DNA from 2 places in the Alicyclobacillus tolerans genome. Region 2 is predicted to be linked to the other one. Evidence: riboswitches for the same ligand, from Rfam matches in the RefSeq annotation. Region 2 holds a riboswitch; the other holds the start of a gene.

What was found. Region 2 has a riboswitch for cyclic di-GMP ahead of ACOJUR_RS08790 (EAL domain-containing protein). Riboswitches for the same ligand answer to the same signal wherever they lie in the genome.
Region 1: another riboswitch for cyclic di-GMP. It lies ahead of ACOJUR_RS14995 (transglutaminase domain-containing protein); the one in region 2 lies ahead of ACOJUR_RS08790 (EAL domain-containing protein).

What each region holds. Positions count from the first base shown of each region.
Region 1 covers NZ_JBMGNK010000002.1:2,948,320-2,955,966, reverse strand. Annotated here, with positions in the region: gene ACOJUR_RS15020 (ROK family protein) at 1-708, opposite strand, end outside; gene ACOJUR_RS15015 (ABC transporter substrate-binding protein) at 1,068-2,393, shown strand; gene ACOJUR_RS15010 (carbohydrate ABC transporter permease) at 2,595-3,479, shown strand; gene ACOJUR_RS15005 (carbohydrate ABC transporter permease) at 3,486-4,307, shown strand; gene ACOJUR_RS15000 (hypothetical protein) at 4,369-5,289, opposite strand; cyclic di-GMP riboswitch class I at 5,524-5,608, shown strand; gene ACOJUR_RS14995 (transglutaminase domain-containing protein) at 5,788-7,152, shown strand; gene mntR (transcriptional regulator MntR) at 7,242-7,647, opposite strand, start outside.
Region 2 covers NZ_JBMGNK010000002.1:1,756,836-1,764,482, reverse strand. Annotated here, with positions in the region: gene ACOJUR_RS08815 (spore germination protein) at 1-381, shown strand, start outside; gene ACOJUR_RS08810 (Ger(x)C family spore germination protein) at 378-1,544, shown strand; gene ACOJUR_RS08805 (GerAB/ArcD/ProY family transporter) at 1,568-2,650, shown strand; gene ACOJUR_RS08800 (class I SAM-dependent methyltransferase) at 2,915-4,402, opposite strand; gene ACOJUR_RS08795 (AbrB/MazE/SpoVT family DNA-binding domain-containing protein) at 4,611-4,874, shown strand; gene ACOJUR_RS08790 (EAL domain-containing protein) at 5,145-5,924, opposite strand; cyclic di-GMP riboswitch class I at 6,097-6,181, opposite strand; gene ACOJUR_RS08785 (3'-5' exonuclease) at 6,319-6,768, opposite strand; gene ACOJUR_RS08780 (hypothetical protein) at 6,950-7,647, shown strand, end outside.

The DNA of each region.
Region 1 (7,647 bases), 1.2 Mb from region 2:
TCCATCGTATCCATGAATCAGATTGCCATTGGTGATAATACCCACACCTGTTCCCATGCCTACGTTGACAAAGACCAGATGGTTCAGATGGCAGGTTTGTTGTACAGCTAATGCGCCACAATTCGCGTCGTTGTCAATAAAAATAGGGATTTTTAGATTTGCGCGCAAGCTTTCTAAGAAGTTCCACTCATGAATTTCAAGGTTCGGCAAATAATGCAGATATCCGGTTTGTGAATTGACCATGCCAGGGATGGCCACACCTGCTCCAATGACGCCGTATTTACTCGTTGGTGCTTTAGAAATCACCTTTTTTGAAGCAGCAATAAGACTCTGCAACAGTGCTTCCTGAACACTCATTCCATCAGACAGATAGATGGGTTCGTGATGTTGTTCTATGATTTTGCCGCTCAGGTTGCAGAGGGCAACAGTCACATGAGTAATCTGTACATCGATACCAATGCAGTAGCCGGCGTTTTCGTTCAGGGAGAGCAACATGGGTTTGCGGCCGCCGCGTGATTCACCATAACCAATCTCGATAACAAACTCTTCCGCAATGAGTTCGTCAACAATGGAAGAGATGGTTGCTTTATTCATTTCAAGTAAATTGGCAATATCCACTCGAGAGATAGGGGCATTTTGGTAGATGGTTCGAAAGACAGCTGTTTTATTGAAACGTCGCATCATGGCGCTGTCGATGGAGGTGGTCAAGGTTTCTCACTCCCAACCTAAAATAGCGAAAAAATTTTCGAAAACGAATTGAAATTTCGTTGAAATAAGATTGAAGATAGTTTATCATACAAACCAAGTTCAGAAAAAGAGGACGCTTTCATAAGATTGGAGACCTTTTTTACTCATCTTTACTTGAGGTTTCGTTGAATCGAGCAACCATGGTCCTATTTTTTCGCCCAATTTGACAACCAATGAAATCGAAAGAAAGTTTCTCCTGTAAGCGTTCTCCAGGTCAATCTTTACTTTAAATCTTTTCGTTCCATAAGGCGCGCGTTTCTGCTTGCTGATTCGATAGCATGCAGAATCGTGAATGAACACGCCAATAGGAGGGGTCATACGTGAAAAAATTTAGAAAAATAGGTGTCGCGGCAGTAGGAGTTTTGACATTGACTGCGCTCGTTTCTGGTTGTGGAACTGCCAATACGACGAATTCTACACCAAGCTCCAGTGCTCCGGTACCAACAGGAAATGCTGGAACAACTGGCAAATTGGAGATTTTCTCTTGGTGGACAGGTGTTGCATCATCTAAAGCGTTGAAAGCTTTGATTCATGTTTTTAATGAAAAATATCCTCACGTCCAAGTTATCAATGAAGCAGTGGCGGGTGGAGCAGGTTCAAATGCGCATGCCGTTTTGGCTAGCCGCATGACAAACAACAATCCTCCAGGAACCTTCCAAGTGCACGCCGGTAATGGATCTTTGTATTCTTGGGTACAAGCTGGAGACTTGGATTCCTTAAACAACCTTTACCAAAGTCAAGGATGGTTGAATAAGTATCCGAAATCATTACTCAATTTGATTACCTTTAATGGGAATATTTACGCTGTGCCTGTAGATATGCAGAGAGCCAATGTGCTTTGGTACAATCCGTCCATTTTCAAGAAATACAATCTGACACCACCAACTACCTTTAGTCAGTTTTTCCAAGACGCTAAAGTATTAAAAGCGCATGGTATTACTCCGCTTGCTTTGGCCAATCATGGAAACTGGGAAACGACGCTTCTCTTTAGCGACGTATTGTTAGGTACGGTTGGATATACGGATTACAACAAATTATTGCATGGTCAAATGTCTTGGAACAGTCCTGGTGTTGTGCAGGCTGCGAATACCTTCACCAAAATGATGCAATATACCAATTCCGATGCTTCTGCCTTGCACTGGCAGCAGGCTGATCAATTGGTGGCGAATGGTCAAGCGGCTATGAACGTAATGGGTGACTGGGCACAAGGTTACTTTAAGACCACGTTGAACCTGACACCGGGCAAAGACTTTGGTTGGGCGCCGACACCTGGTACTCAAGGAGTGTTCTCAGTAGTTTCCGACGTCTTTGCTCTGCCTTCCAAACTCAGCGCTTCACAAAAAGCAGTGGCTCTGAATTTCTTGAAAGTCCTTGGATCGGCCGAGGGGCAAAAAGTTTTCAATCCATTGAAAGGTACTTTCTCGCCTCGTCTTGATGCAAATCCAAGTGATTACGATGCGTACTCTCAAGCGGCCATGAAGTCGTATCAAAAAGACCAGCTCACACTTTGTATTGGTCAGGGTGCTGTAAACCCAGGCTTTACTACAGCCTTTGAGAATGCTATGGCCATTTTTGTTACAAACCACAATACCAAGCAGTTTATTCAATCTATTGAGAATGCGGCTCAAACCAATCCTTTGAGCTAAACTGCTAGGATGCTAAAAAAGAAGAAGGCTGCCCCGTCTGTGCAAAAGCCAGGCGGGGAACCTTTTTGCAGCGGTATAAGTCCGCTAAGAATATGTGAGATTGGCAGGTGAGAGCGCTTGAGTCAAGTGGTGGATGTGCAATTAGCCAAAACAGGACCTGAACGTCGGAGAAAACGGCTCTCGTCAGGGAAAATTTGGTCTATGATCACGTTGATTCCGTCCATGATTCTCTTACTCATTTTTGTGTATGGTTTTATTGGCTGGACGGGTTGGGTTTCAACAACCGCTTGGAACAGCATCATTCCCAATTTTCTTTCAGTAGGTTTAAAGAATTATCAGATAGTCTTTCAAACGTTTCGTTTTCAATCAGATATTCGGAATATGGTTGTTTTTACCGTTCTATTCATTCTCATCTGTCTGATTGTAGGCTTGTGTCTGGCATTATTAATTGATCAGCGCATTAAAGCGGAGTCTTTTTTCCGCAGTCTCTATCTCTTTCCCATGGCGATTTCTGCAGTTGCCACGGGTGTTGTTTGGTCTTGGCTGCTGAATCCAGACACTGGCGTGAACTTGATATTAAAAGCTTTTGGGTTTAAACATGTGCCCCAATGGTTTCTGAGTACTCGAATAGTTCCAGGTATTCCGGGTGGACAAATTCAAATTGGTATTCCTATTGCTCTTTTGGCTGTGCTGATAGCATCCGTTTGGCAGATGTCAGGCTTTGCAATGGCCGTATATCTTGCTGGATTACGCGGTATACCTGATGAATTAAAAGAGGCGGCAAAAATTGACGGTGCTAATGCCTGGAGAACTTTTTGGTCAGTCATTCTCCCGCAATTGAAGGCCACGACAACAACCATCATTATTATTTTGACTGCAGCATCCTTGAAGGTGTTTGGCTTGATTTATGCCATGACAGGTCCCGGACAGGATTTTGTCACGGATATGCCAAGTATGAATATGTTTCAAACGACCTATCAGGGAGATCAGTTTGCGCAAGGTGCGGTTATTTCCATTGTCATGTTAATTTTGATAGCTCTCTTTATCATTCCCTATCTCATTTCGACTCTACGGGAGGAGGAGTAAACCATGTTGGCGATTCGAAGAATCAATCGCGGGCTGCTCTACGTATTGCTGCTGCTCATTGCCTGTTTTTACCTCATTCCCGTATATGTTGTTTTGGTCACCAGTTTTAAAACCAATACAGAAGTCAGTCTGTCGCAAATGTGGTGGCTTCCACACCAATGGAGTTTACAGGCGCTTGGTGCTGCTTGGCATGCTTTGGGCCCTAATTTTGGTAACAGCTTTATGTTGGCCGTTCCTGCCACCATCTTGGCGTCACTATTTGGCTCCATTAATGGCTACGCATTATCTAAATGGAAGTTTAAAGGCGCCAATGTGGTGTTCTTTCTCATATTGTTTGGAATGTTTATTCCTTATCAAAGCGTATTGATTCCGCTCTTGAAAGTACTTGATTTGATTTCTCTGTACAACACGATTCCTGGCCTGATTTTGGTTCACGTGGTGTATGGAATTCCTATTTGTACACTCATATTCCGTAATTTTTACGCTTCGATTCCAACGGATATTATTGAATCTGCGCAAATTGACGGAACAGGGTATTGGGGGATCTATCGGCATATCATTTTGCCGCTTTCTATTTCTGGATTTGTGGTAGCGGGAATTTGGGAGTTTACACAAGTATGGAATAACTTCCTCTTTGCCGTGGCTGTGACCAATCCACCTCATCAGCCTGTGACAGTAGCCCTTGTCAATATCGCGGGCAGTCAAACTGTGCAATTTAACGAGCAGATGGCCAGTGCCTTGATTGCGTCGATTCCAACGTTGATTGTTTATATCTTCCTGGGTAAATATTTTGTTCGAGGACTACTGGCGGGATCGGTTAAAGGTTAATCAAAAAGATTATGCAGAAGATGTTTCTATTTAGCCGTGCCCAGCAAATGAGCCATTCGGTTCATGAGCGGGTGCGGTTTGATTTTGAAGAAGATAAACGACGTAAAAGGTTTAATAATGCAGAAATACTCACCCACATTGAACCCCAAACAAAAGAAGAGGCAAGAGCGGTACTAAAATGGAAATAAAGATTTGCTGGATTCCCATCCACCGTTATATTAGAGAGAAAGGGAGCATTAAGCGGAGTATGGAGACCCATGCCTGTTAAACTGGATTGGTGGAAGAGGTTAAGTATGTGCTCCCGCAACCAGCCAAACAGGCGGGCGAAACCGGCTGCAACAAGGTACCATGGATAAAGAAAAGCAATCAAGACAGCAACAATGGGCGCAAAAGAGATGACACCGAGATCGAGCAAAAGTATACAGGCCCACCAATACCAGCGGATTCGCAAATAGCGTTCTAGTTTTTCTTTGATGAGTGTAGCGCCCCAGATAGCCAGATAAGGGAGCGGTACAACACAAAGTAAGCGCCAACGAATCGTTTGACGTTTACGCGACAGTGTTTGTGGATTGTAAAAGTTTGTCTCCGTGTCTGGTGGCTGGATATCCAATCGTGGTTTTTCCACTGTAGATGCATTTTCCGCACCGGACATCCGCTCTTTGCGCTTCCATCCAGAATAGACGACGGGGCGCTCAGAGTTGGCTTCCGGTAATTCTTCCACGGTGTTTGAATGTGCATCTGAACGTCGTAACGCTGTACAATAGGCGAGTCCAGCTAAGAATTCACTTTTCGTCATACGTCTTTGAAACAGTTCATGATCTGAGAGATCAAATCCATCCATATCCAAAATCCACAGACCGTAGGTTTGTTCCCATTCCCGTAAAGTTTTTCTTTCTTCTGTAGGGCGACTGTATCTGCGCACGTCTTTCACCTCTGCAGCATGCTCTGCTAGCAGAATACCTATCCTATCGATTTGCTGCAACTGGTAAAAAAAGAGCGATCCAATTGGATCGCTGTAAGGGGGTTAGGGCTGTTCCATGGGAATGATTATAAGTTAGAAATATTGAAAGAGCATTGAAAAAATCAACACTCGGCCAACAGGACAAATTCTCATTTCTGTTCTCTTTAAAATAAAATAGACAAAAAACTTCGACACCTATTTACAATTTTCGTATGTTTGATAAAATAATAGACATCAAGTCGCATATTCCACCAACGATGCTCAGGGCAAACCAGTAGAAATGCTGGGACGCAAAGCTTCGGGTCTACGGGTTAATACCTATGATAGCCGGGCTGCCATGGTTGCTGATGTTAAAGAGCAATCTTCCCTGGGGAGATTGCTCTTTTTTCTCCAAACCCAAGGCTGGTTGTCCTTTGCTTCGGCACCGCTGCTCACCCTCCGAATGTCTGCATCCCCCCAGTCAATGCTGTGCAGACATTCGGCACCACGCGGTGTGGTGGCTTTGGAGGAAAAATAGACATGGCAAAGCATGGATGGGCTGTAGGGGTAGCAACGATTTCAACACTTTCCATAGGGGCGTTCTGTGCGCCACAAGTTTTCGCAGATGGTCTTTCCACATCTCATTTTCCCAATCAAGCACAATCCGATAGTATGTATTGGTCAAGAGCTAGCAATGACTTTTATATACAAGCCAGCAGTGTACCTTATACAGAGAGTGGGACGCAAACACTGCTTAATATTCAACCTGGAGAGCCGTTATACTTAATGGCCTATACAGGTGACAAAAATCTGACTTCAGTTCGTTGGTTGGTCAATAGTCCGGATGCTGCCATTGTGCCGGATTCACCAGATGAAATCTGGAAGTATGGCTCCAACACAGTCCAAATGGCTGTTTTCACAGCCAGTGAGCCTGGTATTTATACAGTGCAAGCTAGCTCCGAGGGTCAATACAGTGTGCCTTTGGTACTGATAGTAGGGTTACAACAGTTAGCAGGTCAAATTTCTCCTCAATCAGCTAAATGGACAGGTGTACAGCCCTTCTCTGCAACTGATGCCGGACCAGCGTTAGCTACTGGCGAGACGGGTAATATTCAATATGTAGAGTACAACCCCATAGCCAATACAGACTGGATTCCTGTACAGGGAACGGTCATGGGGGATGAATCTCATGTTGTCGTTCAGCTATCCAGTAACAGTGGACAAGGTATATGGAATTATCTTCTCCCTGTGCAAAATCACGAATTCTCGGCAGATATTCGTTCTCCCTTTACTGGAAGTATAAGTATTTCCTATATTTCACAATTTTATCACCAGCTAAATACTTCTGGAGATTACACATGGCAAGGGGGATATACACTTTCTATCAATGGACCGCAAACAAGTGAGTCCAGAAAGGCGTTACTGTATTCAGCGTTTATGGATGGAAATGTAAATCCGAATGCCAGTATGATAGCGAGCCAAATTTTCGCCAATTCTCCATCTCAAGAAACGGCTGCGGCAGCTATTGCAAATTACGCCAGTGAGAGCATGTCGTATGATTGGTCCATGGTAGATGGGGGCAAGTATTTGTTTGAAGATGTTGCATCAGCGTTCTCTTTGCGTAGTGGTGTTTGCGAAGAGATTGCCGAATTAGCAGCAACGATGATGAAATCAGTAGGCATTCCCGCAGAAACTGTGATTGGTAAAGCCCCAGTCAATAGTGCGGAAGATAATCATGAGTGGCTTCAAGCGGACGTGGGAGGCCGTTGGGTAGTCATGGATCCGACTTGGGATAGTCCCAATCAAGGCCCCAATACTTTATTGTCCAACGAATATATGACAGAAACCGTTTCTCTTGAGACTAGCCATCTGCCTGATAATCGCCTGGTGGGCAGTATTCAGTAATCGCAGCTTAATGATGTGTTCCTGCATGGGGTTTATGAAAATAAACCTTCATAAGGTGATTCAAAAAGCTAAGACGCAGGTATTGCGCCTTAGCTTTTTTGTTTGGACCATTGATTGAATTCTTCCCACCATTCGGGATGAGCTTCAATAAACTCCATCAGGTTGCTGATTTTTTTCATGGCGTTGCGTGAAAAATAATGTTCAATACCTTCCACCGTTCGGTCAATCTCCTCTGTGTCCGTGAGACCAAGCGATTGAAGAAAAGACTCCAACATCTGATGTCGTTTGGATAGATGCAAACCAAGGGAATAGCCTTCTTGTGTCAGGTTAAGACCTCGGTAACGCTCGTAAATCAACAGTCCATCTTCATCTAATTTTTGAATCATTTTGGAAACCGAAGCATTATTGATACCGAGTCGGTCAGCAATATCGGTAACTCGTGCATAACCTTTATTTTGAATCAGAATCCAAATGGCTTCAATATAGTCTTCCTGA
Region 2 (7,647 bases):
GCTGTCAGTATCGTTGGCGCTCTGATTTTAGGTCAAGTTTCTGTCGATGCCGGTATCGTCAGTCCACCCACCATCATTGTTGTCGCCTTTTCAGCCATTACGGGATTTACCCTGACACCCGTAGCGGATGTGATTGCTCTTTTGCGCATCGCCAATATCATCGTCGCTTCCTTTTTGGGGTTATATGGCGTCATTCTCTTTATGCTTGGCGTACTGGTTCATGTCGTCAGTCTAACGTCCTTCGATTCGCCCTTTTTGGCACCCTTGGCTCCTTTATATCTCAAAGATTGGAGAGATGGATTTGTGAAATTCCCTATTCGCTGGTTATCCAGAAATCCGCGTTCGTTACATGATCGCCAAAGAGTGGGATGGAAAAAATGAATCGTCCAAAGACTAGCGTATGGATCACTTGCCTTAGCATCCTTGGGATATGTCTCGGACTCACGGGTTGCGGAGAAGGTACAGAACTCAAATATGTCTCTATGGTCTCTACGGTAGGGGCAGAAAAACTCAACAATCATCAAGTGCGATTATATTTGGTTCCGCTTTCTATCGAAGAAACAGAAGCACAGCAACAAGAAGGGAGCAGCCGAGAAAGTCGTCTTCACACGCTCATTGTGAGGGACGGTATGACGGCTTTTGATATCGAACGAAACGTGATCCGTGAGACCAAGCATCGCCTCCTTTTTACTCATGCCAAAGCCGTCGTGATATCACAATCTATGGCTAAGCACGATTTAGACTGGTTTTTAGATATTTGGTATCGAGATCAGCAACCTCGTTCTCGCGCTTACGTGTTTGTCACCGATGATCCTGTCAAAGATATTTTGACGAACGCGACCTGGTTAGAACCTGAAGTATCTTTTCCATTATCCTTTGGCATGGAAAACATTCGCTTTGTATCAAATTATGTTACCGTTGATCTGATCCAATGTTTGAAAGCTCTCCATGAACCTCCGTATTGTAGCTTTTTGCCTATGCTCCATTTACATGCCAAGAAAAAGCCAATGACCGTGGAATACGAAGGAACTGCGCTCATTCAAAAAAACCATATGGTCGATGAACTCAATACTACGGAAACGCAAGGTCTCATATGGTTGCTCGGTCAAGAAAAAGGGGGGAGTTTGGAAATCGGAGAGTCGCATCAAAGAAGTGTCGTTGAAATCACTCGTGAAAAAGTGGAGAAACATTTTCAATTTTCTAATGGGCAGCTTCACGTAGAATATACCCTTCGATTGCGTGGAACATTGGCTGAAGATGGTGAAAAAGGAGACAGTTGGAATCCTCAACATCTTCATCAACTCGAAGAAAAGGCTAACCAAACGGTTCAACAAATTTGCCAGCAAACTCTGCAAAAATTGCAACAAAAAGACCAGACTGATGCACTGGGTGTTGGACTTATGGTCTATCGAAAACAACCTGGTGTGTGGCATAAATACGCATCTCATTGGAACGATGTGTTTCAAAAAGCAGATATTCATGTTCACCCCGTAGTAACCATTATGCATCCCGGGTTAATTCGTTGGCTCAAACTCCCCTATTAAATTCAGAAAGGAAGTATACCCTGTTGGCCATTCGACCGTTTGAGGCTACGTTATTATCTCTCATTACTCTTCCCGTCATGGGACATTTATTTATGGTGGCCCCCTTACTCCAGGCGGGCGGTCGTGACATTTGGATCAGTATCCTTTTGGGAAGTCTTCTTTTTTTAGGTTTAGCTCGATGGAGCGTACATATCGTCGTTTTGCGTCAAGGAAAATCTTTATGGGAATCCACAAACCATTTTCCCAAACCTTTACTCACCATTTTTAAAAGTTACTTTTTACTGTACAATGTCGCACTCGCTATCCTCTCATCTACCCTGTTTATTTCTTTTGTGAAAATTAATTTTTTATCGAATACGCCTACACTAATCTTGATCATCTTTTTAATGTTGATCGTTGCCTATAGTTTATCGAGGGGTCAACAAGCTATCTATTGGACAGGCACATTTTTAGCAGGATTGGCCATGCTGACGGGAATCTCTGTTTCTCTGATTGATCATCATTCGAAAGATTGGATGGAGTGGCTCCCTCTTCTCGAGCACGGATGGCATCCCGTTTGGATAGGCTTAGGGGTCTCTTGTTGTATGTGGACCGAATGTCTATCACTCCTTTTTCAATTACCCTATCAACATCCTTCAGAAAAATTATTGTATCGTTGGTGGGCTATCGGTATCATCCTGAATGCCATTATGATGATTATTCCTGCTATGGGAGTTATCTCAATCTATGGTTTAGAATGGGCTCAAACTTTTTTGTTTCCGACAGAAGAAACCCTCCGATCTATGGATCTCATTCTCATTGATCGATTTGACACGTATGGACTCGGACTTGCCGCCATGGGTACATTGATGCGGATAGCCATCTCTTTGGGATTTGCAATGGAAACTTTTTGGAATCCGGAAAAACACCAAACCTATATGCTCATCTTTTTCCTTCCTCTGCTTACGGTCACTACTTTTATTCTCAGTCGTTCTTTTACGGGCATCGAAGCCTGCCTGATAGGATATATCGGTAGTTCCGTCTTTCTCGTAATTCTGGTAGCTTTCTTCCTTTGTTTTCAACGGTATTCCCCACAGAATCAGGAAAAACACCAAAAAAGGCGATAGTTCTTCCTCCAATCAAGGGAATCCGCATTTCCCTTCAAATCTTCGACTTTTCAAGTACTATAGAACTTCTAGTCCCCTAAGGGCTCAGTTGTGGGAAATTTCTCCTCTTTGGCTTCATCCAACCTATGATCCCAGCAAATCCCCATGGCATAGTCTACCTGTTCAACGCGAATAAATCCGGTATGAAAAATACGTATATTTTTTTCGATTGAACAAAGATCCTGGCAGTAAATGCAGTAAAACGATTTCATCAGACACCATCCTTCAACAAGTGGATTTGATGACACGTGCTTGCAAAAACTGGCCCGGGTGATGTTGAATCATACCTTCCTCTCCGTATTTTTCTTGGATACGATATCCTCGCTCGGTAAGCTGTTGAATGAGATCTTGTTGAGCTTTCCAAGGCAAATTTCTCATGAACGGCTCAAAAAAGTTGCCAGCTTGAAACCAAAACCGAATGATTTGGTCAATCTCATAGGTCTTCCCCAGGATTTCAACAGGTTCCAAAGTGACCTCTTCGTAAGTACATTCCAATGTAGAGAGAATATTCCGAATAGTATCCTCCTTCGGCATACGATCCACTGAATCCTTCGACATTGATCGTGATTGTTGAAAGATGGGAGCTAACCACTCTTCTAAAAAGGGTTCGGTTTGTGGAAATTGGAGACCATATATGGTGGTCAACCACGCTCCTGGTTTACATACACGATGAATTTCTCGTAAAGCTTGAGGGATATCTGTAAAATGCAAAAAGAGAAAACCTACCGCTGCGTCAAAAGTATTACTTTCAAAGGGTAATTCCTCGGCTGTCGCCTGCAAGAATTTTACAGAAGCGCCCGAATAGGGCTTCTTCATCGCTCGATTCAGCATACCCAGCGAGGGGTCAATCGCCGTGATTTGCCCAAACAAACCTACTTTTTTGTAAAGTCCGGCATCCAAAGTGAGCATGCCTGTTCCACAGCCAAGCTCCAATACGTGCATATTCGGTTGCAAGCGAGCATTTTCCAAAAGTGCGGCACGTAATTCCTTCGCATTGGAAAGACGATTCATGATCTCATCATAATCTTCCATTTGACCAAAACCGGCAAACCGATTGAGTGCAGCACGCTTTTCAAGGAAACCGGTTTCCTGTAGAAAAGCTTGAAATTCCTTGAGATGGTCTTCTCCTTTTTTTGTTAAACGAATGGATAAACGATCCGATGAAGATACCCATTCTGCAACACCATAATCCAAGATGAGTTTACATTCTTCTTCCAACGGATAAGAAGCCCAGGGACGATGATATTGACCACTCACAAAATCTGTAACTAACATAGGCTGATAATATTGAATTGCCTGATAGTCATCATATGCATTAACAAGAAATGCAAGAGCAAACACCGTTTCAGGAGAATATCGCTTCATACTCGTTTCCAGTAATTTCGAAGCTACCAGTATCATGCTACCTTCGAGCCCGGACTGACCCAGACGTAAATGCGCATAAAAGGCAGCTGTGCTGGTGATCGCGTCAATCATCGCATTTGTGGCAACGACTTTCTGATAGTAGGGTTGAATGGCTGGACGGGCAAACCAGTGCTCAGGCCAATATTGTCGGACTAACCGCCGAGCCTCTTGATGAATTAACTGTTGATGATGCGAAGTCATTGTTGCAACGGAAACATGTGTGAGTGTTGGGCCGACCAAGACATGCTCCTGTAACAATTTTTTCATGATGGGAGCCAGTCTGGGCAATTCTTCAACAATTTCTTTCATACGAACCTTCCTTTTCTAGTGCGAATGCTGTCTCATTTTATCAATTTTATCATGTTCGAAAGAAAAAGGATTCCTATCCAAAGAAATGCGTATGTTGGAATAAAATCAATATTCGGAGCACAGAATAAATATAGAAACACATCCTTTCGATACCGTAGGGCTCACGCTTCACCGTGCGTGGGCCACTCCCATGAGAGGGGGAACCTGTGTGCAGGAAGACATACTGGATACAGGAATGACCAAGAGGGTCGATGAATTAGGAAGAATCGTCATTCCCCAAGAGTTACGAATGAGTTTAGGCATAGAGTGCGGAGATGAACTTGAATTTTTGTTAGATGAGGAGAATTTGATTCTTCAGAAATATGTACCGGGATGTGTTTTTTGTAAGAATACAGAAGATCTTCTATGGTTTCACGAGCAGCAAGTCTGTCGTCATTGTACGCAGCAATTACAGCAATATATGAAATACTAACTTGAATGAGCCACAGTCAAGAAAGCCCAGACTGTGGCGAATGACTTGTGTAGCCTCAGGCAACAGGTACAGTCTTACAGGTCGTCACGGCTGTAGGTACCAGCAAAAAGAACAATACAAAGATAATCAAAAATACAATAGCCCAGCGTGTCAGTCCATCGAGCATTTTTCAACCCTCCTTTAGCATTAAAACATGCTAAACGAGTCTTCATGGAACCGGACAAACACACGAATTTGAAAACGAATCCATCTAATTTACCTGGATTCGGTTCAGTTGACCTGCCCTCCAATCGAATAGGAAGTATTCAGAAAGGTTGAGGGAGTCATCATCGCCCAATCTTCCACAGCCATAGGTCGTGCCCAGTAGTATCCTTGACTTAAATCGATGCCCAGTTGTTGAGTGATTTGTACCTCCTCTATCTTTTCTACGCCCTCGGCAATCACTTTTTCTCCGGAATCCATGTAACACAATAGATGAGATAGTAACCGCTGTTTTCTATCTGAAAGATGAATGTTTTGAATGAGTGAACGATCTATTTTGATGAAATCGGGTTCCAATATCACCAAGGTAGACAAATTGGCATGTCCGACACCCATATCATCTAAAGCAATTCGAACGCCTAGAGAACGTAAGGGTCGTAACATCTCAAATAGGGTTTTCGGATCATAAGCTATGTATTCAATCATTTCAAAGATAAGTTGGCTGGGCGGGCAATGACTCTCTTGCAACAGATGTTCTAATTCCTCCAAATAGGCACGCTCCGTCAGACTATGGGGACTAACATTGACAAAAATCGGTTTAGATTGCCATTTTGCTGGCAACTCCAAACGTTTCTTCAAGCTCATTGATAAGGCTAGCCGGTCGATTTCAGTAGATAGTTGATATTCATAGGCAGCCTGAAACCATACATCCGGCGGTATCCCCTTCCCCTCGCATTGAGGGCGACTTAACGATTCATACGCAAAAAAGTGCTCTTTGCGATGATGAACGATAGGTTGAAACACCACATCTAGTTGTCCTCTTTGAATACTGGATAAGATACTTTGCAAAACGGAAGTGGGTATATTTGGTCGATTAGACAGTTTATACCCCCCCCCCCCCCCGAGGGATATTTTACCATTTTTGATGTGTGAATCTTGTACCATGTGTATCTTACCCACCCCTCTATCGTTTGAGGGCCACCCGTTTCCTACGGATGGCCCCCTCGTTCTTCTCGCCCTATGCGGCAACCCGGCGATCCTAGGCACATACCCTTAGACCCGTAGCTTTGCGTCCCAATGTTTCCATTGGTATGCTTTGATACGCATTTCTGAAATTTCTTCCTACCTTATCTTCCTACAAATTCCGACAATTTTCAACCTTTTGTCACAAAAGGAAGGTCATATACCTCAAATTCATTTCGAGTGCGAACGTACGATCGAGCGAGTACACAAGAACATCTTCTTACCAATCCGCTGCGCTATGTGCCATATCCGCGTCGAGTTCAAGACCAAGCCAATAACGCAGGTATGGATTGGTGTGTTTCTGTGCTTCTGGCCACAAATGACGAGCTAAACGGTAGGAACAGATCCACGGACGATGGGTTTCCGGCAAGAAAGACCGATCAAACTTGGCATTATGGACCACCCGTACAGCGTCCTGGATATGCGTCAGAATGGTTGGCCACACTTCTTCCCATGTGGGTTTGTCTTTGACTTGTCGATTGGTGATGTGATGCACTTCCGAAGCTTCCGGCGGTATCGTTTGTTGGGGATTGACAAGCGTCTGATAGAGTGGGCGAATGCCGTTTTTGCTCACCTCGACCAGTGAAATGTCCACAATCCGATGGATGGTTGGGTCTAGACCTGTCGTCTCTGTATCCAGCACCACAAAGCGTGTATCCTGTATACGCATGTAGGTTCACTTCCGTTTTTGGATATTGTAACCAAAATAGGACGTTGGAACAAGCCTGTAACCGACAGAACACGCTCTGCGGTCACGAAGATATACCGTGTGGATGGAAAAATGCTCCTGTCACAAAATGTGTAGCGGGTACGTCTATACAGGTGAACAATCGAAACTAGGGGTGGTTTTTGTGCAAAAACGAATCTGGGGACTGACGGCGTCTATGCTTGCATTGACGTGTTTGACGGTGACCGGGTGTGGAAGTCAAATCCAATCTCATTTCCAATCGACGACTTCAAATTCATCTGGTCAGAATAAGATAGCTACTCAATCTGGAAATACAACTTCATTAAAAACTAAGGCTCATTTAAAGAAATCGACATCTTTGCCTTCTAATGTAATGAATAGTAAATATTCTGATAACAACAATATGAATACTTTATCAGCAACAGAGCTAGCAAACTATGCTAACACTCATGGCCCCATGCCATTTAATAGTAAAAACATTCATCGTTCTGTACCTAATCAGAATCTATCTATATTTGGAAGCTATATTGTGACAAAAAATAATTCGAAATTTAATTCAAACAGTTTTAAAATGGTTGATTTTTGGAATGGAACTTTAAAAGAGCAAGTTTTTGCCTTAGAAATTGCCAAACAAACAGGCGGTTCTAAATATATAGTTGGTCTTGATTACGGGAAAAAAAGTGAAGCGTTTGTTTTTCCAAATCGCATTTGGATTACTAACTTTACAGGAGACTATGTTGTTTTTTATGTTCCTAGCCCAGCACAAGGCAATCCCGTATATGCATTAAATTTATACAATGGAACCTTACTGCCAAACCAAACTGTATCTTCTAATATGGTAAAAGAAATGTCAGGAATCAG